Regions from separate parts of the Streptomyces sp. NPDC017246 genome, predicted to be linked through region 1. Evidence: riboswitches for the same ligand, from Rfam matches in the RefSeq annotation. Region 1 holds a riboswitch; each other region holds the start of a gene.
The links. A riboswitch is a leader RNA that binds a small molecule or an ion and turns the genes downstream of it on or off. The one in region 1 is predicted to bind cyclic di-AMP.

Region 1 (7,707 bases):
CGCAGCGGGACGACGACGTGGCGCGGCGAGATGCTGCCGGCGGCGGCTTCGGGGAGGAAGGGCTGGTAGGTCATGTACGACCGCGGGTCGACGACCGTGACGGTCGCCTCCGCGTAGCGCATCTTCTTGAGGATGCGCCGAGCTGCGTACAGGCCTACGTACCCGCCGCCTACTACGAGGATCCTGGGACGCTCCGTGGTGCTCATGCCATCGAGTATCCACCCCGTCAGAGGGGGGTGCTCGTGCGCCCCTTCACAAGGTCTCCGGGCACCTCTGCTACACTCCGCCGCCCACGTGATCCATGTCATGGTGCTGCAAAGGAACCGGGATGCAAGGGCGAACGTTGTTCACCCCTTGTGAACTGGCCAGGAGAGCCCCCGTTAACGCTGAACCACGGGACCCGTTCACACGATGGAAACATCGAGCGATTCACCCCCCGCACCTGCGAAAGGGCCCCGGCGCACCCCCCGAAGGGCCTAAAGGCCCCCTTCGGGCGCCACCAGGGCCCTTTTCCTTGTGAAGAACTTCACGAACTTTCCCGGCGGCACGTCGTCAGGAGGCTCGATAGGTGCCCGCTATGCCACGGATAGGGCGATCCCATCGAGGATGTCGTGCTCGCTGACGACGACCTCGTGGGCTCCGACCCGCTCGACGATCTCGCGCAGGACGAGTGCTCCGGCGATGATCACGTCGATCCGGCCGGGGTGGATGACGGGGATCGCGGCCCGCTCGGCGTGGGTGGAGGCGAGCAGCCGGTCGGTCACCTCGGCGACCTGGGCGGCGGAGATCCGGGCGTGGTGGATCTTCTCGGAGTCGTACTCCGGGAGTCCGAGGGCGATCGCGGCGACCGTGGTGACCGAGCCGGCGAGCCCGACGAGGGTCTCGGCGGTGTCGATCGGCACGGTCTCGGCGGCCAGGTCGAGCGCGGCCCGGACGTCGGCGCGGATCGCGTCGGCCTCCTCCGCGGTCGGCGGGTCGTGCCGGACGTGCCGCTCGGTGAGCCGGACGCAGCCGATGTCGACGGAGCGGGCGGCCTCGACGTCCTTGTTGCCGGTGACGAACTCGGTGGAGCCGCCGCCGATGTCCACGACGAGATAGGTCTGCGTGCCGTGCAGCTCGCCGGTGGCGCCGGTGAAGGAGAACGCGGCCTCCTGGTCGCCGGTGATGACCTCGGGCTCGACGCCGAGGATCTCCACGACCCCGTTCACGAACTCGTCGCGGTTCTCGGCGTCGCGGGAGGCGGAGGTGGCGACGAAGCGGAGCTTCTCGGCGCCCAGCTCCTTGATGACCTCGGCGTACGCGCGGCAGGCGGCGAAGGTCCGCTCCAGGGCCTCGGGGGCGAGGCGGCCCGTCTTGTCGACGCCCTGCCCGAGCCGGACGATGGTCATCCGCCGGTCCAGTTCGACGAGCTCGCCCGTCTCGGGGTGCACGTCGGCGACGAGGAGGCGGATGGAGTTCGTACCGCAGTCGATTCCGGCGACCCGGGTCATTCCGCCGACTCCTTCTCTTCCTTGTCCGCGCAGGGGGTCACGCACGCGCCCTTCGCCCACCACTCGGGCAGCATCGCGAGCGCCTCGTCGCCGAACGGGTTCACGCCGGGGCCCGCGACCAGCGAGTGTCCGACGAGCACGTGCAGGCACTTGACCCGGTCCGGCATGCCGCCGGCGCTGGGGAAGCCCTCCAGGACGTCGATCGCGTCACGACGGGCGATGTAGTCCTCGTGCGCGGACCGGTAGGCGGCGGCGAGCTCGGGGTCCGTGGCGAGCCGGGCCTGCATCTCCTTCATGACCCCGTTGGCCTCCAGGGTTCCGATGGCCGAGGCCGCCCGGGGGCAGGTCAGGTAGTACGTGGTCGGGAACGGCGTGCCGTCGGGAAGACGGGGCGCGGTCTCGACGACGTCCGGCTGCCCGCACGGGCAGCGGTGCGCGATGGCGCGCAGGCCGCGGGGCGGCCGGCCGAGCTGCAGCTCGAAGGCGGCGATGTCCGTCGCGGTGGGCTCGGTGCGTTCGGTCTGCGGAGGGGGCGTTTCCATGTCTGCCTTGTTCGTGTGTCGCGTACGAGGGGGAGGTCAGGGGCGGTCGGCGTGGTCGACGCCGTCCCAGAGGTTGTCGTACCAGGGGCGGTCCGCCGCGCCCTGGTCGCCGCGGGGCCGTTGCTCCGCGTCGGGGTCGTTCACGGTGAAGCCGCTCTCGCCGGGCAGCAGGTAGTGGAGGTGCTCGCGGGCGAGGCGGCGGACGTAGGCCGGGTCCTGGAGGCGGGCCTTCTCGTCCTTCAGTTCCTCGACCCGGCGGGCGGCCTCGGCGGCCCTGCGTTCCTGCTCGGCGATCTCGCCCTGCTGGGAGACGTAGCTCCGCATGGGGTAGGCGAGCGCCACGACGAGGGAGCAGACGACCAGGGCGAGGAAGGCCGCGCGGCCGGTGAGCCGGGAGCGGCGCGCCTGGCGGCGGGTCTGGGAACGGTAGACACGGGCGGCGGTCTGCTCGCCGAGCAGTCTGATCCGGGTCGCGGTGGAGAACCGGTCCCGGTCCTTCGCGGCCATGTCGTGTCGCCTCCCCTGTTCACGCGGACGTCCCCGCACACGGTACGGGACCGAGTGCGGGGACGGACGGAACTACCTGGTGCGACGCTGTCAGCCCTTGAAGCGCGGGAAGGCGCTGCGGCCGGCGTAGACCGCGGCGTCGTCGAGGATCTCCTCGATGCGCAGCAGCTGGTTGTACTTGGCGACGCGGTCCGAGCGGGCCGGGGCGCCGGTCTTGATCTGACCGCAGTTCACGGCGACGGCGAGGTCGGCGATGGTGACGTCCTCGGTCTCGCCGGAGCGGTGGGACATCATGCACTTGAAGCCGTTGCGCTGGGCGAGCTCGACGGCGTCGAGGGTCTCGGTCAGCGAGCCGATCTGGTTGACCTTGACCAGGAGGGCGTTCGCGGTGCCCTCCTCGATGCCGCGGGCCAGACGCTCCGGGTTGGTGACGAAGAGGTCGTCGCCGACGATCTGGACCTTGGCGCCCAGCTTGTCGGTGAGGACCTTCCAGCCCGCCCAGTCGTCCTCGTACAGCGGGTCCTCGATGGAGACCATCGGGTACGCGGAGACGAGCTCCTCGTAGTACTCGGTCATCTCGGCGGCCGAGCGGGACTTGCCCTCGAACTCGTACTTGCCGTCCTTGTAGAACTCGGACGCGGCGACGTCGAGCGCGAGCGCGACGTCGGTGCCCGGGGTGTAGCCGGCCTCCTTGATGGCCTCGAGGATGAGGTCGAGGGCGGCGCGGTTCGACTCCAGGTTCGGGGCGAAGCCGCCCTCGTCGCCGAGGCCGGTGGAGAGGCCCTTGCGCTTCAGCACGCCCTTGAGCGTGTGGTAGATCTCGGCACCCCAGCGAAGGGCCTCGGAGAAGGACTCCGCGCCGATCGGGGCGATCATGAACTCCTGGATGTCGACGTTGGAGTCGGCGTGCGACCCACCGTTGAGGATGTTCATCATCGGAACGGGCAGGAGGTGCGCGTTCGGGCCGCCGAGGTAGCGGAAGAGCGGCAGGTCCGAGGCCTCGGAGGCGGCGTGGGCCACGGCGAGCGAGACGCCGAGGATGGCGTTGGCGCCGAGGGATCCCTTGTTCTCGGTGGCGTCCAGGTCGAACATCGCCTGGTCGATCAGGCGCTGCTCGGTGGCGTCGTAGCCGACGAGCTCCGGGCCGATCTGCTCGATGACGGCGAGGACGGCCTTCTCGACACCCTTGCCCAGGTAGCGGTTGGGGTCACCGTCGCGAAGCTCGATGGCCTCGAACGCACCGGTGGAGGCGCCGGACGGAACAGCAGCACGGCCGGTGCTGCCGTCGTCGAGGCCGACCTCGACCTCGACCGTGGGGTTGCCTCGGGAGTCCAGGATTTCCCGGGCTACGACGACGTCGATGGACGGCACGAGCATCTCCTTTTTGGGATGTGACGCTGGATGTGACGCATGGCCGGTGCAGGGTCGATCGGCCTTGCGACAAGAGCCTAACCGGCTCGGAGGCTCCGGCCAGCCGGGCGCCCGCCCCCTGGGACGAAAAAGGACCCAAGGGCATGCATCTGGGGACGAAGGCCCCCGGAACTACTGGACAGTAACCACAAAGACCCCGGAAATGGGGAACCCCGGCCCGGCGCGCACGGGGGAAGGGCGCGCCGGGTCGGGGTGGTCACCGCGGGAGGGTCGGAGGGGTCGCGCGAGCCGCCGGACTCACGCGATCCGCCGGGCCTACTTCAGGTGAAGCTGCTGGCCCGGGTAGATGAGGTCGGCGTTCTCGACGACGTCCTTGTTCAGCTCGAAGAGCTTGGCCCAGCCGCCCTTGACGCCCTGCGCCTGAGCGATCTTGCTGAGGGTGTCGCCGGCGACGACCTTGTACTCGCCGTCACCCTTCTTGACCTTCTTGCCGGTCGGGGTGGTGACCGTCTTCTTGGCGGCGGCCTTCGGCGCGGCCTGCGGCTGCGCGGCCTTCTTCGGGGCCTGGCGCTGCTCGCTGCGGGTGGTCGGCTGCTCGGCCTTCCGCTCCTGCTGCTGGGGGGCGCTCTGCTGGGGGGCGCTCTCGGCGGCGCCGCCGTCGTAGGAGGCACCGGAGAGACCCACGCCACAGGACGGCCAGGCGCCCTTGCCCTGGCCCGCGAGGACCTTCTCGGCGATGGCGATCTGCTGGGACTTCGACGCCTGGTTGGCGGTCGAGGCGTAGGCGGTGCCGCCGTACGCGGCCCAGGTGGAGGCCGAGAACTGCAGGCCGCCGTAGTAGCCGTTGCCCGTGTTGATGGACCAGTTGCCGCCGGACTCGCACGCGGCGACGGTGTCCCACTCGGAGACCGTGGCGGCCGAGGCGGTGCCCGCTGTCATCAGCGGGGCGGCCACGGCGACACCGGTGACGCCGACGAGCGTGACGACCTGGGTGGCCTTGGAGGGACGGCGGTGTTTGCCCTTACCGGAAAACAGCATGGAGATTCTCCTCACCGACGCCTGTGAGGTGAGCTGTCGGGTTCGGGCCGGAAGAGTTGCCCGGCCGCGTGTCCTAGCACGCGGCTTCACCCCAAGCCGGTCATCGGCCGTCTGTCTCAACGGCCGGGCCCGGCACTTACCTTGGGTCCCCCACTCCTGCCTTCGGCGCTTACGCGACGACTGTTCCCATCGGCCGACGGCAGGATTCGGCGTTTCGGTCGACGGGGCCCGCGGTGGCGAGCGGTGATGACCGTAGACACAGACCCACCGGAAGTTCAAAGAGGCGTATTGCGGAAATATCGCCCCTACTTGCCTTCCGGCGGGGGGTGTTTATGCAGGTGGGAGGTGACGGGAGCAAAGTTTGCGGGCGTGACACGCCAGTTGGGGCGAAGAGACCCATGTCTCACTTGCCCAGAACCGGACATTCAACCCCGAATCACTTCGCCTCGGTCAGCGAACCGTTCGTCAGGTCAAGGCTCTGACCAGGGAGGATGAGGTCCGGGTCGACGCCCACGGTCTTCTTGTTGGCGTCGTAGAGCGCGGTCCAGCCGCCGGGGAGTTCGTTCTGCTGTGCAATGTCGGACAGGCTGTCGCCCGGCTGCACCGTATACGGGTCCGACTTGCCCTGACTGTCCGTTGCGTCCGCATTCTTCGCTTCGTCAGCCACCGGCGTCACGTCGGGGTTTTCCGCGAGGTTGTCCTTGCCCGAGGCATGTCTACCGGATTCGGTAGAGCTGTCCTTCTTGTCGGTTTCCTCCGGAGCGGCGTCACCCCGGTGCTTACCGGTGCCGGGCGTGGCCGACGTCTCGTCACCCTCGGGCGTACCGGGCGTAAGGGACGTATCGGGCGTGCTAGGGGTGGTCGGAACCGTCGGGTCGGACGGGTCCGTCGGCGCGGAGGGACTCACCGGGGCCGTCGGCGAGACGGGGGTGGTGGGCGCGGTCGGCGACGCGGGCGCGGTCGGCGAGACCGGCCCCTTGGCCTTCCCGGCGGCCTCGTCGGCCTCTGTGGGGCTCTTGGAGGCCTCGGAGACGCCCGTGTTCCAGCTCGACTCGGGGACGGGGACCGCGGGGGTCGTGGGGACGGAGGTCGGACCCGGGTCCACCCCGGTGCCCTTCCCGTCGTTCTTCAGGCCGGCGATCGGCGCACAGGTGGCCCACTCGGTGCTGCCCTTGGCGAAGGCCTTCTCGGCCACCGCGATCTGCTGGGCGCGGCTGGCCAGGTCGGCGCTGGGCGCGTAGGCGAGGCCGCCGTTGCGCTCCCAGCTGTCCTGGGTGAACTGGAGCCCGCCGTACATGCCGTTGCCGAAGTTGGCGCTCCACTGACCGCCTGACTCGCATTCGGCGACGCGGTCCCACGTGGCCGCGTCGGCGGCGGACGCGGATCCGGTGGCGAGCAGAGGCAGCGCCATGGCGGATCCGGTCACGCCCGCGGCGACGACGATGGCGGGGGCCTGACGGGGGCGACGGTGTCGTCCGTTCCCGGAACGCATAGGAGCGCCTTTCGCGTGGCGGCTGAGACTGCGGCGAAACGTAGCCGCATTCGAACACTCATCACAAGTCGATGGACCCACGATCACGCGAAGATCACATTTCTGATGAGCCGTCAGCTCAAGAGATCCTCAACGGAGCCGTACGGAAGGGGTGAACTCCACCGGAAGCGTGCGCAATCCACGCATGATGAGCCCTCCGCGCCACCGCAGTTCGGCCGGATCGGCGGCAAGTCGCAGGTCCGGCAGACGAGTCAGCAGGGTGGCCAGCGCGGTCTGCCCTTCGAGGCGCGCGAGCGGTGCGCCCAGGCAGTAGTGGATGCCGTGTCCGTACCCGAGGTGCTGGTTGTCGCGCCGGGCGAGATCGAGGGTGTCGGGCCCCTCGAACCGCTCCGGGTCGCGGTCGGCGGCGGCGAGGACCACGAGCACCGGGTCGCCCGCCGGGATGTCCTGCCCGCCGATGGCCAGCGGCTGCGTCGCGTACCGCCAGGTGGCCATCTCCACGGGCCCGTCGTACCGCAGCAGCTCCTCGATGCCGGTCTCCAGGAGCCCGCTCTCCCCCGCCGCGACCGAGTCCTGGAGCCGCTCGCGCTGCTCGGGGTGGCGCAGGAGCTGGTACATCCCGTTGCCGATGAGGTTGACGGTGGTCTCGAAGCCGGCGAAGAGAAGGATGAAGGCCATGGCGGCGGCCTCGTTCTCGGTGAGGTGCTCGCCGTGGTCGGAGGCCTTGATCAGTCCCGAGATCAGGTCGTCCCCGGGCTCCTCGCGCTTGCGGTGGATCAGCTCGGCGAGATAGCCGCGCATCTTCTTCACCGACCGCGCGACCCCGCCGCGCGGCCCGCCGCCGTGCCGGATCATCATCCCGGCCCAGTCGCGGAAGTCGTCCTGGTCCTCCTCGGGCACGCCGAGCAGGTCGCAGATGGCGTAGATGGGGAGCGGGAACGCGAACTCGTGGATGAGGTCCGCGCTCCCCTTCTCCACGAAGGAGTCGATGAGCCGGTCGGTCAACTCCTGTACGCGCGGGGCGAACTCGGCGACCCGGCGCGGGGTGAAGGCCTTCGAGACGAGCCGGCGCAGCCGGGTGTGGTCCGGCGGGTCGATGTTGAGCAGGTGGGTCATCAGCTCGGCCTTGCGCTCGCCCGGAATGCCCGTCTTGCCCTTGGCGTGCGGGGACTCGGCGTGGTGCGCCGGGTTCTTGGAGAGCCGCTGGTCGGCCAGGGCCTGCCGGGCGTCCCCGTACCGCGTCACGAGCCAGGCCTCGACGCCGCTG
Region 2 (7,707 bases), on a different contig from region 1:
CTCGTTCACGGAGCGCACCAGCTACGGAACCCGGACCCTCGACCCCTACTCGAAGCTCCTCGAATCCCGGATCGTCTTCCTCGGGACGCCGATCGACGAGACGTCCGCCAACGACGTCGTCGCCCAGCTCCTCCACCTGGACCACGCGGCACCGGACCAGGACGTCTCGCTCTACATCAACTCCCCCGGCGGCTCCGTCACCGCCATGACCGCGATCTACGACACGATCCGCTCGCTCCACTGCGACGTGGAGACCACCTGCCTGGGCCAGGCCGCGTCCACCGCCGCCGTCCTGCTCGCCGCCGGCACCCCCGGCAAGCGGATGGTCCTCCCCGGCGCCCGGATCACGCTTCAGCAGCCCGTCGCGGAGGAGCCGATGCAGGGTCAGCCGAGCGACCTCGACCTCCAGGCGCGCGAGATGCTCCGACTCCGCGCCCTGGTGGCCGGGATGCTCACCGAGGCCACCGGGCAGACCCCGGAGCGGATCGACGCCGACCTCGACCGCCTCACGGTCCTGGACGCGCCGGCCGCGGTCGCGTACGGCCTGGTGGACCACGTCGTCACGAGCCGGAGCGCGGCCTCCGGCGGCGCGGCGCGGTGAGCCGGCCGTGGTTCCCGAGCTGCCCCCGCTGCCCGCGCTGACCCGCGCGGAGGGTGAACTCGTCGACGCCTACCTCGAAGTCGCCGACCTCCTTGGGAAGATCAATCCATCCAGGAGTACGCATACCTATGGAGCCCTGCGCGCGGCACAAGCCCTGGTGAAGCGGGCCGAGGCACTCCTCCAAGCCCTGACGCTCATGCATACGCGGGGCGAGAACGAGGTCCACACGGACACCTTGGCGCGTGCCTTAAGGGTGTTGGACGGGGAGCGCAGGACCGGCCGGGTCACCGTCCCCCACTCCCGCGCGAGTTGACATTCCCGCGTGTCGTGTCGAGGTCCGGACGGCCGACGCGCACCGCAGAATCGCTCCCCCGTTCGGCGTAGTCGACGAGTCGACATATGTGCCGGGTGAGTTGCACAACAGGTGTACGCATTTGGCGGAATGGGGCGTTCCGCTGCTGGTGCGGGGCTCGTCGGCCACACCTACGAAGATCACAAAGGCTTCCTGTCCACCCGAATGGATCAGTCGTGAGGAGCCTCACATATCGCCGTTTCAGCTCGGATTTCGACCCTGGTGTGGGTCAAGATCCCTGTCGACGACAAGCCCCCGCCGCCGCGGCGGGGCGGTCCGGGCGGACGCCGAGTCCTGCCGCTGTCCCGGACGTCTGGTCGACAGGAGTGGATCGGCAGGAGTGGAGGACCCGATTTTTACGGGACTGACGCGCTGTTTCGACAGCGGGGCAGTCCCTTGGGGTGAAGCCGCGTCAGCGGCCGGGCATCTTCGCCAGCCCGAACCCGACAGGTCATCCTTCGCAGGCGGCTGACGAAGGGTTGCGCATGACCGCGCAGATGCATGTCCCGTCCCTGCTGTCCCGGGCCGGAGCCGTCTCGGCTCTCACCCTCGCCGCCGTCGGCGGCACGCTGTTCGCACCAGGTGCGGCATCGGAGGCCCAGGCAGCCACCACGCACGCGAACAAGGCACTGAGCGTCGCCGCGTCCAAGAAGGGAGCCCCGTACGGGTACGGGAGCACCGGGCCCTCCAGGTTCGACTGCTCCGGGCTGACGCTCTACGCGTACAAGAAGGCGGGCAAGTCGCTGCCCCGCACCGCGCAGCAGCAGTACAACAAGACCCGGCACATCTCCGCCTCCAGCCGGCAGAAGGGGGACCTGGTCTTCTTCCACTCCGGTGGACGCGTCTACCACGTGGGGATCTACGCCGGCAGCGGCAGGATCTGGCACTCGCCCAAGACGGGTTCCTGGGTGAAGCTCGACAAGATCTGGTCGTCGAAGGTCTACTACGGCCGCGTCCGCTGATCAGGCGGCGGTGACGGTCCGTCCGTGAGGGGTGCGGTGGCGCCGCCGTACCCCCGGGACCCCGTCAGCAGCTCACGACGGGGACCACGGTCCACGGCACGGTGATCCAGACCGTCTTGCCGCCGTCCGCGGTCGGTGTCACCGAGAGACGGCCGCCCGCCTCCGCGGCCAGTACGCGGATGATGACCAGGCCGCGGCCGTTGTCCTGCTGAACCGCCGCCGGGAGGCGGCGCGGGCGGCGTGGATGGCTGTCGGTGACACCGATGTGGAGCTGTTCCTCGCGTTCCAGCCGGACGTCGACCGTGAACGTGGGCGACTGACCGAGGGTGTGCAGGACGGCGTTGGTGGCCAGCTCGGAGACGATCAGCCGGATCGCGTCCGCGATGTCCGCGGCATCGTCGAGGCCCCACTCCACGAGGACCTCCGCGACGTACCTCCGGGCCGTGGGGACCGAGGCGGGCTCGCTCGGCAGGGTGAGGGTTGCTTCCTGGTGATCTGCCATGGCGACGCTGTCCCTTTCCCGCCGGGGCCAATGCCCCGGATTGCGCTTCGCGTCAGAGTGCCACCGATCGTGCCGCGCCGTGCGGCGTTCCACCAAGATATGTCCCCATCTGTCGCCCGAAGCGGTGAACTCTGCTGCCCGGGAACGCTCTTGGGCCGCCCGTCACCCCTGCCGGGCGGAGGGCGCGGTACGCAGGATCGTCTCCACCGCCTGTTCGATCAGCGCGTCCGTCAGATCGGCGCGGGCCGTGAGCCGCAGCCGCGAGATGCCGTCGGGTACGGACGGGGGCCGGAAGCAGCCCACCGCCAGTCCCTGTTCGCGGCAGTCCGCCGCCCACCGCAGGGCCGCCTCCGGGGAGGGGGCCCGCACCGAGACCACGGCCGCGTCGGGCCGCGCCGCCGTGAGCCCCGCGTCCGTGAGCAGCCGGTGCAGGGTGGTGGCGACGGTACGGGCCCGCTCGGCGAGACCCGGTTCGGCCACGAGCAGGCGCAGGCTCGCGAGCGCGCCGCCCGCGGCGGCGGGGGCGAGCCCGGTGTCGAAGATGAAGGTGCGGGCCGCGTTCACCAGGTGCTCGATCACCCGGGCCGGGCCGAGGACGGCGCCGCCCTGGCTGCCGAGGGACTTGGAGAGGGTCAGGGTGGCGACGACGTCCTCGTCGCCTGCGAGCCCGGCCCCGTGGAGGGCGCCGCGGCCCCCATCGCCGAGGACACCGAGGCCGTGGGCGTCGTCCACCACGAGCCCCGCGCCGTGCGCCCGGCAGGCGGCGGCGAGCTCCGGCAGCGGGGCCTTGTCCCCGTCGACGGAGAAGACCGAGTCGCTGACGACCAGGGCCCGCCGCCCGGGGTGCGCGTCGAGGGTCTTGCGTACGGCCTCGGGATCGGTGTGCGGAACGACGGCCGTCTCGGCGCGCGCGAGGCGGCAGCCGTCCACGATCGACGCGTGGTTCGAGGCGTCGGAGACGACGAGGGAGTCCCGGCCGCCGAGCGCGGTGAGCGCCGCCAGGTTGGCGGTGTAGCCGGAGGAGAAGACGAGGGCCGCCTCGAAACCGCAGAAGTCGGCGAGCTCCCGCTCCAGGCGGGTGTGCAGCCGGGTGGTGCCGGTGACGAGCCGTGAGCCGGTGGAGCCCGCGCCCCAGCGCCTCGCCGCCTCGGCCGCCGCCTCGGTGACCTCCGGCCGGCGGGTGAGCCCGAGATAGTCGTTGCTCGCCAGGTCGAGCAGCTCCGACTCGGCCGCCCGGGGCCTCAGCGTACGGACGAGACCGGCGTCCGCCCGGCGGCGCGCCTCGGCGTCGGTCCAGTCGAACGCGGTACGGCGCGGGCCCGCGGCCCGCGCGTCGTCGGCCTGTGGCATTCGGCGATCCTTTTGTAGGCAGCGCACAGACCCTAACCGGAGCGTGCCGAGGTCGGGATGTGGTCATCCACACACCTCTATCGGGGGCGTTTGTTCGGATCCTCCTTGGCCCGGGGGCGGGCGGTAGGCAAGGATCAGCGGTTATGGACCTGCTGAACACGCTGGTGGAGAAGGGGCTGCGGCGCGAGCTGCCGACCCGTGAAGAAGCGCTCGCCGTCCTGGCGACCTCCGACGACGAACTGCTCGATGTGGTGGCGGCGGCCGGCAAGGTGCGCCGTCAGTGGTTCGGGCGCCGGGTGAAGCTCAACTACCTGGTGAACCTGAAGTCGGGGCTGTGCCCCGAGGACTGCTCGTACTGCTCGCAGCGCCTCGGCTCCAAGGCCGAGATCCTGAAGTACACCTGGCTGAAGCCGGACGAGGCCTCCCAGGCCGCCGCGGCCGGTGTCGCGGGCGGGGCCAAGCGGGTCTGTCTGGTCGCGAGCGGCCGCGGTCCGACCGACCGGGACGTCGAGCGGGTCGGCAAGACCATCGAGGCCATCAAGGAGCAGAACGAGGGCGTCGAGGTCTGCGCCTGCCTCGGTCTGCTCTCCGACGGTCAGGCGGAGCGGCTGCGGGACGCCGGCGCCGACGCGTACAACCACAACCTGAACACCTCCGAGGCGACGTACGAGGGGATCACCAAGACCCACACGTACGCCGACCGGGTGGACACCGTGCAGAAGGCGCACGCCGCCGGTCTGTCCGCCTGCTCGGGTCTGATCGCGGGCATGGGCGAGACCGACGAGGACCTCGTCGACGTCGTCTACGCGCTCCGCGAGCTGGACTCCGACTCGGTGCCGGTCAACTTCCTCATCCCCTTCGAGGGGACGCCGCTCGCCAAGGAGTGGAACCTGACCCCGCAGCGCTGCCTGCGGATCCTGGCGATGGTGCGGTTCGTCTGCCCCGACGTCGAGGTCCGGATCGCGGGCGGACGCGAGGTGCACCTGCGCTCGATGCAGCCGCTGGCGCTGAACATCGCGAACTCCATCTTCCTCGGCGACTATCTGACGAGCGAGGGCCAGGCCGGCCAGGCCGACCTGGACATGATCGCGGACGCGGGCTTCGAGGTGGAGGGCGCCGGCACGACCACGCTGCCGAAGCACCGCGCGGACGCGCTCGCCGCGGCGGGCGGCGGCTGCGGCTCGCAGGCGTCGGCCGGCTGTGGCTCGGAGGCCTCGGCCGAGGGCGCGGGCTGCGGTGCGCACGCCGAGGCGGGCGGCGGCTGCGGGCCGTGCGGGGGCCACGCTCCGGCTGCCGAGCAGGCGGACCCCGTCGAGACCGCGGCGAACCAGGCCCGGACCGATCTGGTCGCGGTGCGCCGCCGGGGCGCCGGCACGGACCTCGCCCCGAACGCGTGACGGCCGTGCGGAACGACGAGCTCATCGCCCTCGACCGGGCGCACGTCTGGCATCCGTACGGCCCCATGCCGGGACGTACGGACCCGCTGGTCGTCGAGTCCGCCTCCGGCGTACGCCTGCGGCTCGCCGAACCCTCCCAGGGACGGGCCGAGCTGATCGACGGCATGTCCTCCTGGTGGTCGGCGATCCACGGCTACAACCACCCCGTGCTCAACGAGGCGGTACGCGGCCAGCTCGACCGGATGAGCCACGTCATGTTCGGCGGGCTCACCCACGAGCCGGCCGTCCGGCTCGCCACCCGGCTCGTCGAGATCACCCCCGAGCCGCTGCGGCACGTCTTCCTCAGCGACTCGGGCTCCGTGTCCGTCGAGGTCGCGGTCAAGATGTGTCTGCAGTACTGGCGCTCGCTCGGCCGTCCCGAGAAGCAGCGGATGCTCACCTGGCGCGGCGGCTACCACGGGGACACCTGGCAGCCCATGTCGGTGTGCGACCCGCAGGGCGGGATGCACGAGCTGTGGTCGGGGGTGCTCCAGCGGCAGGTGTTCGTGGACGCCCCGCCGGCCGCGTACGAGGAGTCGTACGCGGAGCTGCTGCGGACCGAGATCGGGAGGCACGCGCACGAACTGGCCGCCGTGATCGTGGAGCCGGTGGTGCAGGGAGCGGGCGGGATGCGCTTCCACGACCCGGCGTACCTGCGGGTGCTGCGCGAGGCCTGCGACGCGCACGACGTGCTGCTGGTCCTCGACGAGATCGCCACCGGCTTCGGGCGTACGGGCACGCTGTTCGCCGCCGATCAGGCGGGGGTCTCCCCCGATGTGATGTGCGTGGGCAAGGCGCTGACGGGCGGCTATCTGTCCATGGCGGCGACGCTCTGCACGAGCCGGGTCGCCGACGGGATCTCGCAGGGCGAGGTCCCCGTCCTGGCCCACGGGCCGACCTTCATGGGCAACCCGCTGGCGTCGGCGGTGGCCCTCGCCTCGATCGACCTGCTGCTCTCCCAGGACTGGCAGGTCGAGGTCAAGCGGATCGAGGCCGGACTGCGGGCGGGGCTCGCCCCCGTCGCCGACGTGCCGGGGGTGCGCGAGGTGCGGGTGCTCGGCGCGATCGGCGTCGTCCAGCTCGACCACGACGTCGACATGTCCGCGGCCACGGCGGCTGCGGTCCGGGAGGGCGTGTGGCTGCGCCCGTTCCGGGACCTGATCTACACGATGCCGCCGTACGTGACGGGGGACGCGGACCTGGCGCGGATCTGCGCCGCGGTGGGCGCGGCGGCGGCCGCGGGCTGAACGGAAGGACTGGAACAGTGGGAATCGTCGTCGTCAGCGGTACGGGCACGGAGATCGGCAAGACGGTCGTGACCGCGGCGGTGGCCGCCGTGGCCACGGCCGCCGGCCGGTCGGTCGCCGTCCTGAAGCCCGCACAGACGGGCGTCGGGCCGGACGAGCGCGGCGACGCCGACGAGGTCGTCCGGCTCTCGGGCGCCGCCGGCTCCGCCGAACTGGGCCGCTTCCCGGAGCCGCTGGCCCCGGGTACGGCGGCCCGGCGGGCCGGGCTAACCCCGGTCGGCCCGGCGGAGGTCGCCGAGGCCGCCCGGAAGCTGGCCGCAGCGTACGACCTGGTGCTCGTGGAGGGGGCGGGCGGACTGCTCGTCCGCTTCGACGAGGAGGGCGGCACGCTCGCGGACGCGGCGGCGCTGCTCGGCGCCCCGGTCCTCGTGGTCGTGCCGGCCGGTCTGGGCACGCTCAACTCGACGGTCCTGACGGCGGAAGCGCTGCGGGCACGCGGGATCGAGCAGCTGGGGGTGGTGATCGGCAGCTGGCCGGACGCGCCGGACCTGGCGATGCGCTGCAATCTGGCGGACCTGCCGGAGTCGGCGGGCGCGCCGCTCCTCGGAGCGGTGCCCGAGGGGTCGGGTTCGCTCGGCCCCGCGGAGTTCCGGGCGGGGGCGGGCGACTGGCTGGGCCCGGCCCTGGGCGGCACGTGGGACGCGGAGGCGTTCCGGGAGCGGTTCCCCGCCTGAGCGGGGGCCGTGCCCGACCGGCGGGCGGCGGCCGGGTGACAGGGCGGCGACCGAGTGAAGGACCGGCCGCGCGAAGGATCGCGGGAGCGCGGACTCCGTAGGGTGGAGGCATGCGCGCTCACGTTCAGGAGATCGTCTTCGACTGTGCCGGTCCGGCCGCACTGGTCCGCTTCTGGGCCGGTCTTCTCGGCGGTGCTCCGGTCGACCGGAGCGGAGACTGGTCGTACGTGGACCCGCCGGGGTTCGTCCGGCTCGCCTTCCAGCGGGTACCGGAGGGCAGGACGGTGAAGAACCGGGTCCATCTCGACCTGGAGGTCGAAAACCCGGACCGGGCCGCCGACGAGGCGCTGCCCTCCGGCGCGGCGCGGGTCGGCGGCCTCGTGACGGACGAACAGGGCACCTTCCAGGTCATGCGGGACCCGGAGGGCAACGAGTTCTGCTTCGTGACGGGCTGAGGCGGCTCCGATGACACCCTCGCGCCCGGTACCGCCGGAAACCTCGTCACCCCGCGTCCACCATCCGC
Region 3 (7,707 bases), on a different contig from region 1:
ACCCGGGGCGACATCGTGCGCGTCCATCCCGGCGAGGAGTGGATCCACGTCCTGGAGGGCCGGGTGCGGCTCGCGCTGGGCGAGGCCGTCCACGTCCTCGATCCCGGGGACAGCGCGCACTTCGACTCGCTCACCCCGCACCGGATCGGGGCCGCGACCCCCGGCGGGGCCGAGCTGCTCTTCGTCCACACCCTGATGCAGAGTCCCGCGGCCGAGCTGTGCCTCGGCGACGGGACTCCGCACCGCCGCTGATCCCACGTCCTTCCTTCGGCAGAAAAGGATGAACATGTCCGAGAAGTCACGACCTGTCACCGGCGAAGAGCGAGGCGAGGGCAAGTTCCCCAAGGGTCTCGTCCTGCGCCTCTTCGCCTATCTGATCGCCGGGCACCTCTTCGCCGGCTTCCTCTACCTGCTCTTCATGCTCGGCGGGCAGAACCAGTAGATCCCGGTCACACCTCGGTGAGGAGCCGCTCCCGCAGGCGCGCGAGGGTCTCCGGGGCCAGCTTCAGGCCCTCGGCGAGGTAGGTGTCCACCGAGCCCCAGGTCGCCTCGATCGTCTCGAAGGCGCCCCGCAGGTACTCCACCCGCGCGTCGAACAGCGGGCTCAGCAGCTCCATCACCTCGGGCGACATCGCGTCCGGGGCGGTGGAGCTGCGGCGCACCTTGTAGCGGCGGTGCGGGTCGTTCGACTTCACGTAGTCGGCCTCGATCGCCTCCCGCTCGACGCCGAGGGCGAGCAGGGTGATCGCGATGGAGAGCCCGGCGCGGTCCTTGCCGGCCGCGCAGTGCATCAGGGCGGGGAGGCTGTCCTCCGCCAGGGAGTGCAGGACGCGGCTGTGCTCCGCGGTCCGCTCGACCACCATCTTTCGGTACGAGTCGGACATACGGGTGGCGGCCTTGCCGTCGCCCAGGATGTCCCGCAGCTGCTCGATGTCGCCGTCGCGGACCAGCTTCCAGAACTCCTTGCCGTCGGCGGGGTCGTTGAGCGGTATGTTCACGTTCCGCACGCCGGGGAGGTCCACGTCCGGACCCTCGATCTTGCGGTCGGCCAGGTTCCGGAAGTCGAAGACGGTGTGCAGGCCCAGCGAGTCGAGGAAGGCGACGTCCTCCTCGGTGGCGTGGGCGAGGTGGCCGCTGCGGAAGAGGCGGCCGGGGTGCACGGCACGCCCGTCCGTCGTCGGCAGGCCGCCCACGTCCCGGAAGTTGCGGACCTCGGCCAGCTCGGGCTCGTTCGTTTCGATGGGCGGGACCTGCGGCAGCTGCTGCGTCACGGATGCTCCTGATGGTCGACGTTCGGGTGCCCGACGCGAGATCGGTTCCAGGGGCAATCATCCAGGTGGCGGCCCTGCGGCGCACCCCCCTGGACGGGAATGGGTGATCTGTCCGAATTGAGGCGTTGTGCATAACGCGCCCTGTTTACAGGTGAGATGAGCCCGAGCGCGTGAGCAGCGTCATAGAAGTGACGGATCGTGGCCGGGGGCCCGGGGCAATTGCCGTACGGAAAAAGGAAATCGAAGGCCCGTCATCCACGGAGGGTGACCGGAATTCCGGGTGAAAGGCCGTACGGGGAAAGCCGGGAGAAATCATTGGCTTGTTCGCCCCGACCCGCTCGTCTAGCGTCACCGTCAATCCGGTCGGACCGCCGAATCCTGCCACCGTCCGGAATACCACTCATCCCATGCGTGGCAGGAGCGGGGGACCCAAGGAAGTACGCCGGTCCCGCGACGCAGGACGGCTTGGGGTGAAGCCGCGTGAGAACGCGGCCGGGCATCTCCAGTCCGAACCCGACAGCTCACCTCGCAGGCGCCGGAGAGGAATTCGCCATGCCCGCGACGGGTAAGCACCGCCGTCCCAAGATCAACCCCCTGACCCGCGGAATCGTCGCCGCCGGCACGGGAGGCGCCGTTGTCGCCCTCCCGTTCCTCGGCGCCACCGGCGCCTACGCCGCCGAGCAGGCCGCCCCGGCCGCCGCTCCCGGCCAGGCCGTCACCGCCGCCGCCCAGGTGAAGGCCCCCGCCACCGCCAAGGCGGCGCCCGCCACCGTGCGGGCCGCTCCGAAGACGTACTCCGTCGTGCGGGGCGACTACCTGTCGAAGATCGCCGCCGACCACCACCTCACGGGGGGCTGGCAGAAGCTGTACGCGGACAACCGCCAGGTCGTCGGCGAGAACCCCTCGCTCATCCTGCCCGGCATGAAGCTCACGCTCGGTGCCAAGAGCACCGCCGCCCCGAAGAGCGCCGCGCCCAAGGCCGCCGCCCCCAAGAGCGCCCCGAAGAGCTCCGCGAAGTCCTCGGCGAAGAACACCGACGAGGCCCCGCGCGCCTCCCGCGGCAGCGAGCGCGCGGCCGCCCCGGCCGCGAGCACGCAGTCCTCCGGCTCCTCCTCGGCCGGCGCGACCTCCTCCTCCGGCTGGTTCGCCCCCGTCAACGGCGGCATGTCCACCCCGTACCGCGCCGCGGGCTCGATGTGGTCCTCCGGCTACCACACCGGCGTGGACTTCATGGCCTCCACCGGCACCACGATCGTCGCGGTCGGCCCCGGCACCGTCTACTCCGCCGGCGACGGTGGCGCGTACGGCAACCAGGTCGTCATCCAGCACGCCGACGGCACCTTCTCGCAGTACGCCCACCTCTCCTCGATCGCCGTCTCCGCCGGCCAGACCGTAAGCGGCGGAGAGCGGATCGGCCTCTCCGGCGCGACCGGCAACGTCACCGGGCCGCACCTGCACTTCGAGATGCGCACCGGGCCGGAGTACGGCTCCGACATCGACCCGATCGCCACCCTGCGTCAGCACGGTGTGAACATCTGACGCCCCGTCGTCACTCGGAGGCCCGGCACACACGTGCCGGGCCTCCGGCGCGGTCCCGGTCTATTCCGGCTTGGCAAATTCTTTATCGGTGGCATATGTCACCCGGCGTCAACCCCTCCTTACGGTCGCGTAGGTCACATCCGAAAGGGAAGGATGTGCTCTCGTGGCAGACGATTCGAGATCAAGAGACAAGAACGCATTCGGGTCGTACGCGGCGATCGGTGACAGCTTCACCGAGGGCGTCGGGGACCCCGGCCCCGAGGGGACGTACGTCGGCTGGGCGGACCGCTTCGCGGTGCTGCTCGCCGACCAGCTGCCGGAGCACGACGCCTTCCGCTACGCCAATCTGGCCGTACGCGGGCGCCTCCTCGACCAGATCGTGGCGGAACAGGTCCCCCGGGCGAAGGAACTCGCCCCCGACCTGGTGACCTTCTGCGCCGGCGGAAACGACATCATCCGCCCCGGCACGGACCCCGACGACGTCGCCGAGCGCTTCGAGCGGGCCGTCGCCGACCTGACCTCCGCGGTCGGCACCGTCATGGTGACCACCGGCTTCGACACCCGCGACGTGCCCGTGCTCAAGCACCTGCGCGGCAAGATCGCCACCTACACCGCCCACGTCCGGGCCATCGCGGACCGCTACGACTGCCCGGTCCTCGACCTGTGGTCACTCCGGTCCGTGCAGGACCGGCGCGCCTGGGACGACGACCGGCTGCACCTCTCGGCCGAGGGGCACACCCGGGTGGCCCTGCGCGCCGCCCAGGTCCTCGGGCTGCCGGTGCCCGCCGACCCTGACCAGGCGTGGCCGCCCGTTCCCCCGCGCAACACGCTCGACGTGCGAAGGGACGACATCCACTGGGCGAAGGAGTACCTCGTGCCCTGGATCGGGCGCCGGCTGCGCGGCGAGAGCTCCGGCGACCACGTCGAGGCCAAGCGCCCCGACCTCATGCCCCTGTAGCTCCGGGGGAGGCCGGCGGGCGAAGGGCGGGAATCCGCTCAAGGACCCCGCCGGCGAACACGTCGTACAGCGGCAGCGTCTCCAGGTGGACGTAGCCGATGTGGCAGTCGCAGACGGCGAGGGGGCAGGCGCGGGGACGCAGGGCGGCGCGGTACGAGCCGTCGTACAGGTTCCCCAGCTCGGCCTTGACGAAGTGGCAGCGCCGCACCGTCCCCTCGCCGTCCACCGAGATCACCGACTCCCCGGTCCGGCACGGCAGCCCCGCGGAGCGGTGCGGATGCCGGCTGTAGGGGAAGAGCGGGTCGATCCGCGTCCACCCGGCCGCCTCGGCGTCGGTGTACGTGTGTCCCTCCGCCGCGTTCACCCAGAGGTAGACGTGCGACGGGAGGGCGGCCCGCAGCCGCCGGGCGTGCTCCGCGTGCTCGGGAAGCCCGACGACCCCGACGCTGAAGCGGATGCCCCGCTCCGCCAGCTCCCCGCACTTGGCGAGGAAGCGCTCGTACGGCGTCTGCCCCGGGTGGTACGTGCACCAGAGCGCCACGCCCTCCGGGTCCGCCTTCGCCAGCCAGTCGGTCCGGCAGCTCAGATTGGTCTGGATCGCCACCCGCTCCACGTGGGGGAGCCGAGACAGCTCGACCAGCGCCCGCCGGTACCAGGAGCGGACCAGGCCCTCGCCCCACGGGGTGAAGAGGATCCGCAGCCGGTCCCCGGTCTGCCCGGCGGCCCACCCGGTGAACCGTTCGAGCGCGGCCCGGTCGGCGCGCAGCCGCTCCCGGCTGTCCCGGCGCTTGGCGAAGGGGCAGTACGGGCAGTCGAAGTCGCAGGAGGCGAGCGGGCCCCGGTAGAGCAGCGTGAGGTCCATGCCCCGGTGCGTGCGCGAGGGCGGTGTCAGGTCCATGCGCGCCCGCTACTTCGGCTCGTACGCGGCCATCGCGGCCCGCACCGAGGGGGAGAAGAGCTCCGGGCCGAGGCCGTCCGAGTGGGCGAGGCCCTCCGGGGACAGCCGCAGGAGCCCGGCCGGCGCCTCTTCGTCCAGCCACCCGAGCACCTCGAACCGGCCCAGCTCCGCCGGGAAGTCCGCGAACGGCGAGGCGCCGAACCGCTCCTCGTACCCGGCGAGCGGCATGCCCTCCGCCTGGAGCAGCGACTGGAGCAGATGGCGGCGACGGGCCTCCCCGGCGTCCACCCACCGGCCGACCTCGGCACGCGAGAAGTCCTCCGTCCCCGTGTAGGCGTCGATGATCGTACGGATCTCCCGCATGTCGACCGCGTAGTCGAAGGAGTAGTGGAGGGCCGAGGTGTACGAGCGGGCCCCGCAGCCCAGGCCGATCATCCCGTCGGTCTGGCAGGCGTAGTCGTCGGGGCCGAGCGGTGCGGCGTCCGTCCGCCGGAACATCCGCATCGACACCTGCTCGTACCCGTGGGAGAGGAGATGGTCGCGGCCGTACCGGTACAGCCGCAGCCGCTGCTCGTCCCACTCCAGGTCGGCGGCGGGGGAGAGCCGGCGGCCGAGGCCCGTGAGCGGCCGGACGTACAGCGGGTAGAGGTACAGCTCCTCCGGGCGCCAGACGAGGGCGGCGTCGAGCGAGGACCGCCAGGTCCTCTCGGTCTGGCCGTCGATCCCGTAGATCAGGTCGATGTTGAGCACCGGGACGCCCGTGTCCCGGATCCGGCCGAGGGCCGACTCGACGTCGGCGCGGTGCTGCGGCCGGACGGCCGCCCGCGCCTCGGCCTCCACGAAACTCTGCACCCCGATGCTGAGCCGGGTCGCGCCCCGCTCGGCGAGCAGGGCCAGGCGGTCGGCGGTCGCGGTGGCGGGCGAGGTCTCCACGGACAGCGGCACCGCCCGCAGATCCACCCCCGTCCGCTTCTCGGCGATGTCGCAGAGCCGCTCCAGCTCGGCGGCAGTCAGGAAGGTGGGCGTGCCGCCGCCGAACGCGGCGGTCGCGAACCGCACCGGAGCCGTGTCCCCGAGGGCCTCGCGGACGGCCGTGGCCTGCCGGTCGAGGGCGTCCAGATAACGGGTGGTCAGCTCGTCTGGGGCGCCGATCCGGGTGAAGAGGTTGCAGAAGCCGCAGCGGACCTCGCAGAACGGTATGTGCGCGTAGAGGGAGAGCGCGTCCTTCGGCTCGTCCCGCCAGAGCGCGGCCAGGGAGGGCGCCGGGGCGGGGAGCGGCCGGTACGCCGTCTTGTGCGGGTAGGCGTAGACGTAGCTCCGGTACGGGCGGGGGGTGCCGTCGCTCATGCCACGGCCTCCCGCTCCGGGCCCGCGAGCACGAACTGCGCGTACGGGACGGTCCACACGACCTCGTGGCCCAGCCGGTGCCCGGTGTGGCCGTCCTCGCCGTACGCGGTGCCGTGGTCGGAGCAGACGATCGCGAAACAGGGGCGGCGGCTGCTCATCGCGGCGAAGAGCCGACCGATGTGACGGTCGACGTACTCGAGGGCGGCCGCGTGGGTGGCGCGGGAGTCGCCGGCCTCGCGGGTCGCGCCCGGCAGGTGGAACCAGTTGGGCTGGTGCAGAGCGGACACGTTGACGAAGAGGAAGAGCCGCCGCTCGCGGGGGAGACCGGCGACGACCTCCTCGGCGCGCGTGACCTGGGACTCGAAGGAGGTCGGGGAGGCGACACCGAACGAGGGATCCCAATGGCTCTCCTGGAACAGGCCCGGGAGCACGGTGCCGAGCGGCGGCTGCCTGTTGAAGAAGCCGACACCGCCGACGCAGACCGTCCGGTAGCCCTCGCCCGCGAGAGCGGACACGAAGTCCGGGGTGTCATGGACGTACGTGCCGCCGGCGGTCGTCTCGCTGCCCGCGAAACGCGCCGCGAAGAGGCGCGGGTGCGGGCCCGGGGCCGCCGGGGTCGGCAGGAAGCCGGCGAACATGGCCTGGTGGGAGGCGTACGTGAAGCTGCCGGGCGCGTGTCGCCGCTCCCAGCCGCCGTCGGGCAGGTGACGGGCGAGGTTCGGGAGGCGGCCCTCGGCCGCGAGCTCCGCCGCCACGTCGTACCGCAGGGTGTCGAGGGTCACCATGAGCAGATCGTGGCTGCCGACGATCGTGTTCATGTCGGGCTGATTCACGTGGTGCTCGTTCCTGTGGTGCGGGAGATGTCGGTGTGGCGGGGCGGGAACTGTGCGGCGACCTGCGCCGCGTAGGTGTCGAGGCCCTCGGCACCACTGCCGGGCAGGCCCGTGAGGCCGGGCAGCAGATCGCCGAAGGCGTTGACCTCGCCCACCGCGAAGCGACGCCAGCCCGTGGCGGGCAGCAGGTCGACGCCCACGCACCGGGTGCCCGGAAAGGCGGCGGCGGCCCGCTCGCACACATCGAGCGCGTCCGTCCACCGCCCGCCGGCCGCGCCGATCGCGGCCCGGGCCGCGTCCAGATCGCCCCGGGCGCCGCCCAGATGCAGATTGGTCATGGGGGAACGGCTGGTGCGCAGCACGGCGTGGGTGGCCCGCCCGTCGATCACCACCACCCGCAGATCGGCAGCCCGGCCGTCCTGGGCGGCCTTGGGCAGCCAGCGCTCGACGTGCAGGCCGTCGGGGGCGAGGGCGTCCACGATCGCGGCGACCTCGCGCTCGCTCGTGTAGCGCCGTACCCGCAGGGAGTTGAAGAGCCGTCCGTCGGGCCCGCGCTCCACCGACGTGGTGGCCTGGACCCGGCCCGTGCCGGTGCTCTCCAGAGCGAGCACCCCCGAGGCGGAGGAGCCGTGCGCGAGCTTCACGAAGACCCGGCGCAGCCCGGCCCGCGCGGTCAGCGACCTCAGGCCGTCCCAGCCGCGCACGGCGGGCGCGGCGGGACCGGAGGTCGGCGACTCGGGCACCGGCACCCCGGCCGCGCGCAGCACGCCGTGGCCGAGCCGCTTGTCGAACAGCACCGCCAGCTCGGCGGGGTCGTCGACGAGGACGGCGCCCGCCTCGGCGACGGATCGGGCGAGAGCC
Region 4 (7,707 bases), on a different contig from region 1:
GATCCACGCCGTCCCCCGGCGAAGGCCCGGGATTCCCCGGCCGATGCCCCTGACCACCGTGGATCCTCGCTTCAGCACGGTGATCATCGTCCGTAGATTGATCACCATGACGACGACAACGACGCAGGTCAACCCCGTACTCCGCACCCCGCCGGCCTCTCCCGCCGCCGCTGCCGCGTACTTCTCCGCCAGCCTCGTCTTCCACGCCGATGTCTCCGACGTGGCCTCCGCGCTGGCCACCGCGGCCGCCGACGGCACCGACCCGGGCTTCGTGGTGATCGACTCGCGGTCGACCGCCTCCTGGGACCAGGGGCACGTCCCCGGCGCGATCCACCTGCCGACCGCGCTCGTCCCCGAGCAGGCGGAGCAGCTGCTCGACCGGTCGGTGCCGGTCGTCACGTACTGCTGGGGTCCCGGCTGCAACGGCGCCACGCGTGCCGCGCTGGCCCTCGCGGAGCTGGGCTTCCAGGTGAAGGAGATGCTCGGCGGCTTCGAGTACTGGGTGCGTGAGGGCTTCGCGTACGAGACCTGGGAGGGCCCCGCGGAGAAGGCCGCGGACCCCCTCACGGCGCCGGTCGACTCCGACGACTGCGGGTGCTGAGGAATCCGATTTCGTGATCGCCCCGCTCATGCCGTAGAGTCGTGTTTACCGACGCGGGGTGGAGCAGCTCGGTAGCTCGCTGGGCTCATAACCCAGAGGTCGCAGGTTCAAATCCTGTCCCCGCTACTCAGTAGCAACGAAGGCCCGGATCCAGTCACTGGATCCGGGCCTTCGTCGTGTGCGGGTGTGCCCCGGGGCGGGGCGCCCACGTCGGCTTGACCTTTACGCGACGTCAAGATTTAGCGTTCTCGGTATGGAGTGGTCGATCCAAGAGATCGCCAGGAAAGCCGGCACCACCAGCCGCACCCTTCGGCACTACGGGGAGCGCGGACTGCTGGAGCCGAGCCGGATCGGCGCGAACGGTTACCGGTACTACGACCAGGCGGCGCTCGTGCGGCTGCAGCGCATCCTGCTGCTGCGCGAGCTGGGGCTCTCCCTGCCCGCCATCGCCGAGGTCCTCGAAGGCCAGCGGGACACGCCGGCCGCCCTGCGCACCCATCTGCTCCTCCTCGAACAGGAGCGGGAGCGGATCGGCCGGCAGATCGAGGCGGTGCGGACCACTCTCCACAAGACCGAGAACGGAGAAGAACTCATGGCGGACGAAGTGTTCGACGGATTCGATCACACGCGGTACGAGAAGGAGGTCACCGAGCGCTGGGGCCGCGACGCGTACGAGAAGGGCGACCGCTGGTGGCGCTCGCTCGACGCCGCGCGGAAGAAGGCGTTCATGGACGAGCAGACCGGCATCGCCCGCGCCTTCGCGCGGGCGCTCGGGGACGGCCTGGCCGCCGGCAGCGACGAGGTGCAGGCGATCGCCCGGCGCCAGGTCGCCTGGCTCTCGGCCACCACGACCCCGAGCAAGGAGTACGTGATCGGCCTCGGCCGCATGTACGTCGACGACCCGCGCTTCACCGAGAACTACGACAAGCACGGCGAGGGCACCGCCGTCCTCGTCCGCGACGCGATGGAGATCTACGCGGAGCGGAACCTGTAGGGGTGTCCTCCCGCCCGAAGTGAACGGTGTCCGAAAACGGGCACGCCTCTTTGCGGCCGCGCGCTGCCGCACCGTAACGTCATGCGCACCATGCGTGACGGGACAGCGATCGACGTACGACGGCGGGCGCCCGCCGTCCTCGTCCTGCTCGCGCTCATCGCCCTGCTGGTGAGCGTCTGCCACGGGACGCACGGGCATCATCCGCTGCCCTTCCCCGACGACACGGCCACCGTCGCCGCCCCCGCCCTGCCGCACGGCTGCGAGCGGCCCGGGGACACCTGGGCCTTCGACGTCCATCTGCCCGCCCTGACGGTCCCGCAGCCCGCGGCGCCCGTCGCCGGCGGTGCCGCACTTCCCGCCGACGGCGAGGTCCTCCCCGCCGATCCGCGCGCGTGCCGCGCCCGCGACCGGGCGGGACCCGGCCCCGAGCCGGGCCTGCTGCTGATCGCCCTCGGAGTGAACCGGAACTGAGCCGGGTCGCACGACACGACCAGGCTCCCTTTCGGCGTACCCACTCCAAGGACGTACTCCTGATGAACAACCTGCTGCCCGTCGCCGCGTCGGCGTCCCTCGCCGCTCAGGCCGTCGGCAACACCCCCGTGCTGTGGATGGACGACGGCTACTGGGCCAAGCTCGAAGGCTTCAACTTCGGCGGTATCAAGGACCGCGCCGCCCTCCACATGGTCGAGCGGGCCCGCCGTCGCGGAGAGCTGCGGCCCGGCGCCCCGATCGTCGAGTCGACCTCCGGCACCCTCGGTCTCGGCCTCGCCCTGGCCGGTGTCCTGCACGGCCATCCCGTCCATGTCGTCACCGACCCCGGCCTCGAACCGATCGTCGAGCGGATGCTCGTCGCCCACGGAGCCACGGTCCACGTCGTCCCGGAGCCGAGCCCGCGGGGCGGCTGGCAGCAGGCCCGGATGGACCGGGTCGCCGAGCTGCTCCTGTCCCTCGACGGGGCCTGGTGGCCCAACCAGTACGGGAACCCCGACAACCCCGAGGCGTACACGGGGCTCGCCGCCGAACTGTCCGGGCAGCTCGACCGGATCGACGTCCTCGTCTGCGCGGTCGGCACCGGGGGCCACTCGGCCGGGATCTCCCGGGCCCTGCGCGCCACCGGCAGCCCCGCCCTCGAACTGGTCGGCGTGGACTCCGTCGGCTCCACCGTCTTCGGACTGCCCGCCGGCGAGCGGCTGATGCGCGGCCTCGGCTCCTCCATCCACCCGGACAACGTGGACCACGGGGCCTTCGACGAGATCCACTGGGTGGGCCCCGCCGAGGCGGTACGGGCCGCCCGCCGCCTGGCCTCGCGCCACTTCGCGACGGGCGGCTGGAGCGTCGGCGCGGTCGCGCTGGTCGCCGGGTGGCTGGCCCGCACCCGGCCGCGCGGGACGCGCATCGCGGCCGTCTTCCCCGACGGGCCGCAGCGGTACTTCGACACCGTCTTCAACGACGAGTTCTGCGCGGCGCACGGCCTTCTCGCCGGACCCGTACGGGAGGACCCGGCCGGATTCGAGGCGGGCGCGCCCGTCGACGGCTGGACCCGCAAGGTCCTGGACCGGGCGGGGCGGGCCCGTTGAGCACCACGACGGCGGCTCCCCGGGGCGGGGTGTGGAAGCAGAGCCGTACCTTCGAGCCGGCCGTGCGGCTCCTCTTCCTCAACCAGCTCACCATCAACCTCGGCTTCTACATGCTGATGCCGTACCTGGCCGCGCACCTCGCGGACGGGCTCGGCATGGCCGCCTGGGCGGTGGGGCTGGTGCTCGGCGCCCGGAACCTCTCCCAGCAGGGCATGTTCCTCGTCGGCGGGGCGCTCGCCGACCGGCTCGGCTTCAAGCCGCTGATCGTGGCGGGCTGTGCGCTGCGGACGGCCGGCTTCGGGGCGCTGGCCTTCGCCCAGTCGCTGCCGATGCTGGTCGTCGCCTCGCTCGCGACCGGTCTCGCGGGGGCGCTGTTCAACCCCGCGGTACGGGCCTGTCTCGCGGCGGAGGCGGGGGAGGAGCGCCGGGTGGAGGCCTTCGCGCTGTTCAACGTCTACTACCAGGCGGGCATCCTGCTCGGGCCGCTCGTGGGGGTGGCCCTGACAGGGGTGTCGTTCCGGCTGACGTGCGGGGTGGCGGCGGTGCTGTTCGCCGGACTGACCCTGGTGCAGCTCAGGTACATGCCCGTACGGCGGGGGAAGCCGGCGCCGGCGGGGGAGGAGCGGGGGCAGTTCCGCACGGTGCTCGCCCACCGCACCTTCTGGCTCTTCTCGCTCGCCATGACCGGCTCGTACGTGCTGTCCTTCCAGGTCTATCTGGCGCTGCCGCTCGCGGCGGGCGGTACGGGGCCCACGACGGCGCTCTTCGTCGTCTCCGCCCTGGTCGCGCTCGCCGGGCAGCTGCGGATCACGGCCTGGTGCAAGCGGCGGCTGAGCCGGGAGCGGTGTCTGGTCCTCGGGCTCGCCCTGATGGGCGGGGCCTTCCTGATCCCGGCCGCCCTGGGGCGGGGCCTGGTGGGGCTGTTGTCCTGCTCGGCGGTCCTGGCCGTCGCGAACGCGGTGCTCTACCCCTACGAGATGGACACCGTCGTCGCCCTGTCCCGGGGGCGCTGGGTGGCCACCCACTACGGGCTCTACAACACGGTCTGCGGGATCGGGATCACCCTCGGGAACCTGGGGACGGGCGCGCTGCTCGATGTGACCGGATGGTCGGCGATGCCGTGGCTCGCGCTGTGCGCGGTGGGCCTGACGTGTGCGGCGGCGATGGCGCTCCTGGCGCGCGGGGGCCGGCTGGCGGAGGGTGCCGCGGCGGCGGACTGAGCCGTCGCACGCGCGCGTGCCCGGGCCGTACGCCAGTCGGCCCCGTGGGAGTCGCCGCCCCGCGGGGCCGCGGCCACCCTGGGAGGGCGCGGTACGGGCCGCGCCCGGGTACGGACGGGGGAGGGGAGCACAGGTGGGGCACCCCCCAGGAGCGTTCGGCGGGCGGCGGGGCGGCGGGGGCCGCCGCCCGTACCCCCGTGCCCGGAAGTTCATCCGGGCACTGCCGCCGCTGATCATCCTGGGCGGTGTCGTCTTCGACCTGCTGACACCGGCCACCTACACGGCGGCGCCGCTCTTCTCCGCGGCCCCGTTGATCGCCGCGCCCTTCTTCTCCACCCTCACGACGCTCCTCACCGGGATCGCGGCCGTCCTCGCCTCCGTCGAGCTGCACCACTACAACGGCACCATCACCGACATCCCGTCCCTGACCGAGACCCTGACCGTCCTCACGGTCGCCGCGCTCGCCCTGCTCATCAACCGGGTCGTGCGCCGCAGCGGCGAGCGGCTGGCCTCCGCGCGGGTCATCGCGGAGACCGCGCAGAAGGCGGTGCTGCCGATGCCCGCCGAGCGGATCGGCGGGCTGCAGTGCGCGGCCCGTTACGAGGCGGCGCAGGCGGACGCGTTCATCGGCGGCGACCTGTTCGCCGTCCAGGACACCCCCTACGGGGTGCGGCTGGTGCTCGGCGACGTCCGCGGCAAGGGGCTGGACGCGGTCGAGGCCGTGGCCGTCGTCATCGGGGCCTTCCGGGAGGCGGCCGAGCAGGAGCGGACCCTGGAGGGCGTGGCGGAGCGCCTCGAACGGGCCCTCGCCCGGGAGGGCACCCGCCGGGACGGGCTCGACGCCTTCGAGGGGTTCACCACCGCCGTCCTCGCCGAGATCCCGCGCGGCGACGGAGGGGGCACCTTCGAGGGTTTCGTACGGGTCGTCAACCGCGGGCATCCGCCCCCGCTGATGCTGTACGCGGACGGGCGTCTGGAGGCGCTGGAGCCGAGCGAGCCGGCGCTGCCGCTCGGCATGGGCGATCTGGCGGCGTGGCCGGACCGGGCCGAGGGGCGGCCCTACCCGCCGGGAGCGACGCTGCTCTTCTACACCGACGGCCTCTCGGAGGCGCGGAACGCGGCGGGTGTCTTCTACGACCCGGGGGAACGCCTGGCCGGCCGGATCTTCCCGGGCCCCGAGGAGCTGCTCGACGCGCTGGTGGGCGACGTACGGCTGCACACGGGCGGCGGGTCGACGGACGACATGGCGCTGCTCGCGGTGAGCCGTCCGGCGGCGGGGCAGCCGGAACGGCGCCGGACGATGCCGGTGGTGCCGCCGGGCGGTCCCGGCGGCACCCGTGGCGGGCCCGGCCGCAGGCCCGGTCACCGGCCGTAGTCGCGGGGTGTCGCTGCGATAACAATTGACATAACGTCAGATCGCGAGAGTTCCACGGCCCCTTACTGAAGGGGGGTCAACTCGGGCCATTCCCTCCCAATTCAATGAATGATCAAGAGGAACGGCTTGGAATCGGGACCCCCTGTCTATTAACGTTCGATAACGCAGCGCGGTCGTCCCAGCCGTCGCAAGAGGCGGCACCGTGCGCACGCGCCGAATCCTGAAAAGGAACCGGGGAACCACTACTTGGGGTGAATCGGGCCCTTCGCACCTGGTGCGACCGTGCCCGTAGGAGACCTTCCTGCTCCGAACCCGTCAGCTAACCCGGTAGGCGAGAAGGAAGGAAAGGAGCGCGCCTTCGTGGCGTCCAACACTCCCGCACCCGAAGCCCCCTTCGATGCCTTCGGTGGTGGTGCGGGTCCTTCCGCCCCGGACACCGAGTGGAATCCCACCGAGGACTCCCTCCGCGCCCAGAACCGTTCCGGCGGCCGTCACCGGGTCGTCAAGCAGCGCTCCAACTTCGCCCGTTCCTCCACCGTCCTCGGTGTCGGCGTGATCGCGGCCGTCGGCGCGGGCGGCCTCGCCACCGCGCAGGAGAAGCCCCCGGTGGCCATATCGCTCCCGGACCTTCCCGACCTCCCGGACCTCCACCTGCCGGACCCCCACGACCTTCCCGGTGTCGGCGACCTCCTCCCCGAGGAGACCCACGAGACGGTCAGCGCGGCCCGCGCCAACCCGAACCCGCTCACCGTCGCCACGTACGCCACCCTCGACGACACGCAGGACGCGGCGACCGGCCGGACCGCGCAGGCCGTGACCGGCGCCGGCGACGCGGGCGAGGCCCTGCGGGCCCGCATCCTCCAGCAGGCCGAGCAGCAGCAGGCCTCCGCCGACGCCGCCGAGAAGGCCGCGGCGGAGAAGGCGGCGGCGGAGAAGGCCGCCGCGGAGGCGAAGACGAAGGCCGACGCGGCGGAGAAGGCGGCCGCCGAGGCGAAGGCCAAGGCCGAGGCGGAGGCCAAGGCGAAGGCGGAAGCGGCAGCCGAGGCGAAGGCCGAGGCCGAGCGCCTCGCCAAGCTGGCCGCGAGCTACTCGATGCCGCTCTCCTCGTACAGCCTCAGCGCCACCTACATGCAGTCCGGTTCGATGTGGTCCTCCGGCTACCACACGGGCCTCGACTTCGCCGCTCCCACCGGTACCCCGCTCAAGGCCGTCCACGGCGCCACCGTGAAGTCGGCGGGCTGGTCCGGCTCGTACGGCTACCGCATCGTCCTGGAGCTGGAGGACGGCACCGAGGTCTGGTACTGCCACCTCTCGTCCATGACGGTCGGCGCGGGCCAGACCGTGGGCACCGGCGAGACGATCGGCCGCGTCGGCGCCACCGGCAACGTCACGGGCGCCCACCTCCACATGGAGGTGCACACCTCCGGCGGTGACGGCATCGACCCGGCGCAGTGGCTCCGCTCCAAGGGCCTCAGCCTCTGACACCACCCCGGAATAGCCCCGGCGGTGCGGACGGTTGACCGACCCATGACCTCCCTCCGCCCGCTGGGCCGATCCGACCTGCACGTCTTCCCGCTCGCCCTGGGCGGCAACGTCTTCGGCTGGACCGCCGACGAGGCACAGTCCTTCGCCGTCCTCGACGCCTACACCGCCGCGGGCGGCAACTTCGTCGACTCCGCCGACGTCTACTCGGCCTGGGCCGAGGGCAACCGGGGCGGCGAGTCCGAGACCGTCATCGGCCGCTGGCTCGCCTCGCGCGGCAACCGCGACGACGTCCTCGTCGCCACCAAGGTCGGCGCCCACCCCCACTTCAAGGGCCTCTCCGCCACCACCATCAAGGCGGGCGCGGAGGAGTCGCTGCGGCGCCTCGGCACCGACCGCATCGACCTCTACTACACGCACTTCGACGACGAGTCCGTCCCCGTCGAGGAGATCGTCAC

Region 2: it holds a riboswitch for cyclic di-AMP, as region 1 does, so the genes downstream of both, ACH4MY_RS19005 (C40 family peptidase) here and ACH4MY_RS19890 (transglycosylase family protein) in region 1, are expected to answer to the same signal.
Region 3: it holds a riboswitch for cyclic di-AMP, as region 1 does, so the genes downstream of both, ACH4MY_RS02775 (peptidoglycan DD-metalloendopeptidase family protein) here and ACH4MY_RS19890 (transglycosylase family protein) in region 1, are expected to answer to the same signal.
Region 4: it holds a riboswitch for cyclic di-AMP, as region 1 does, so the genes downstream of both, ACH4MY_RS04580 (M23 family metallopeptidase) here and ACH4MY_RS19890 (transglycosylase family protein) in region 1, are expected to answer to the same signal.

The regions. Positions count from the first base shown of each region.
Region 1 is NZ_JBIRMW010000008.1:52,646-60,352, forward strand. Features, by position in the region: gene ACH4MY_RS19865 (NAD(P)/FAD-dependent oxidoreductase) at 1-206, opposite strand, end outside; gene ACH4MY_RS19870 (exopolyphosphatase) at 576-1,490, opposite strand; gene ACH4MY_RS19875 (DUF501 domain-containing protein) at 1,487-2,032, opposite strand; gene ACH4MY_RS19880 (septum formation initiator family protein) at 2,069-2,539, opposite strand; gene eno (phosphopyruvate hydratase) at 2,630-3,916, opposite strand; gene ACH4MY_RS19890 (transglycosylase family protein) at 4,226-4,948, opposite strand; cyclic di-AMP (ydaO/yuaA leader) riboswitch at 4,952-5,126, opposite strand; gene ACH4MY_RS19895 (transglycosylase family protein) at 5,385-6,440, opposite strand; gene ACH4MY_RS19900 (cytochrome P450) at 6,570-7,707, opposite strand, start outside.
Region 2 is NZ_JBIRMW010000007.1:314,938-322,644, forward strand. Features, by position in the region: gene ACH4MY_RS18995 (ClpP family protease) at 1-601, shown strand, start outside; gene ACH4MY_RS19000 (hypothetical protein) at 609-914, shown strand; cyclic di-AMP (ydaO/yuaA leader) riboswitch at 1,314-1,436, shown strand; gene ACH4MY_RS19005 (C40 family peptidase) at 1,439-1,915, shown strand; gene ACH4MY_RS19010 (ATP-binding protein) at 1,980-2,417, opposite strand; gene ACH4MY_RS19015 (8-amino-7-oxononanoate synthase) at 2,580-3,767, opposite strand; gene bioB (biotin synthase BioB) at 3,911-5,164, shown strand; gene ACH4MY_RS19025 (adenosylmethionine--8-amino-7-oxononanoate transaminase) at 5,170-6,450, shown strand; gene bioD (dethiobiotin synthase) at 6,468-7,184, shown strand; gene ACH4MY_RS19035 (VOC family protein) at 7,295-7,639, shown strand; gene ACH4MY_RS19040 (class I SAM-dependent methyltransferase) at 7,650-7,707, shown strand, end outside.
Region 3 is NZ_JBIRMW010000001.1:618,791-626,497, reverse strand. Features, by position in the region: gene ACH4MY_RS02790 (helix-turn-helix domain-containing protein) at 1-252, shown strand, start outside; gene ACH4MY_RS02785 (DUF6126 family protein) at 287-442, shown strand; gene ACH4MY_RS02780 (tyrosine-protein phosphatase) at 450-1,271, opposite strand; cyclic di-AMP (ydaO/yuaA leader) riboswitch at 1,631-1,819, shown strand; gene ACH4MY_RS02775 (peptidoglycan DD-metalloendopeptidase family protein) at 1,824-2,810, shown strand; gene ACH4MY_RS02770 (SGNH/GDSL hydrolase family protein) at 2,974-3,768, shown strand; gene ACH4MY_RS02765 (STM4011 family radical SAM protein) at 3,755-4,630, opposite strand; gene ACH4MY_RS02760 (STM4012 family radical SAM protein) at 4,676-6,013, opposite strand; gene ACH4MY_RS02755 (STM4013/SEN3800 family hydrolase) at 6,010-6,831, opposite strand; gene ACH4MY_RS02750 (STM4014 family protein) at 6,843-7,707, opposite strand, start outside.
Region 4 is NZ_JBIRMW010000002.1:2,843-10,549, reverse strand. Features, by position in the region: gene ACH4MY_RS04615 (rhodanese-like domain-containing protein) at 107-601, shown strand; tRNA gene ACH4MY_RS04610 (tRNA-Met) at 654-727, shown strand; gene ACH4MY_RS04605 (MerR family transcriptional regulator) at 855-1,595, shown strand; gene ACH4MY_RS04600 (hypothetical protein) at 1,677-2,066, shown strand; gene ACH4MY_RS04595 (PLP-dependent cysteine synthase family protein) at 2,129-3,172, shown strand; gene ACH4MY_RS04590 (MFS transporter) at 3,169-4,392, shown strand; gene ACH4MY_RS04585 (PP2C family protein-serine/threonine phosphatase) at 4,526-5,767, shown strand; cyclic di-AMP (ydaO/yuaA leader) riboswitch at 5,969-6,116, shown strand; gene ACH4MY_RS04580 (M23 family metallopeptidase) at 6,128-7,249, shown strand; gene ACH4MY_RS04575 (aldo/keto reductase) at 7,295-7,707, shown strand, end outside.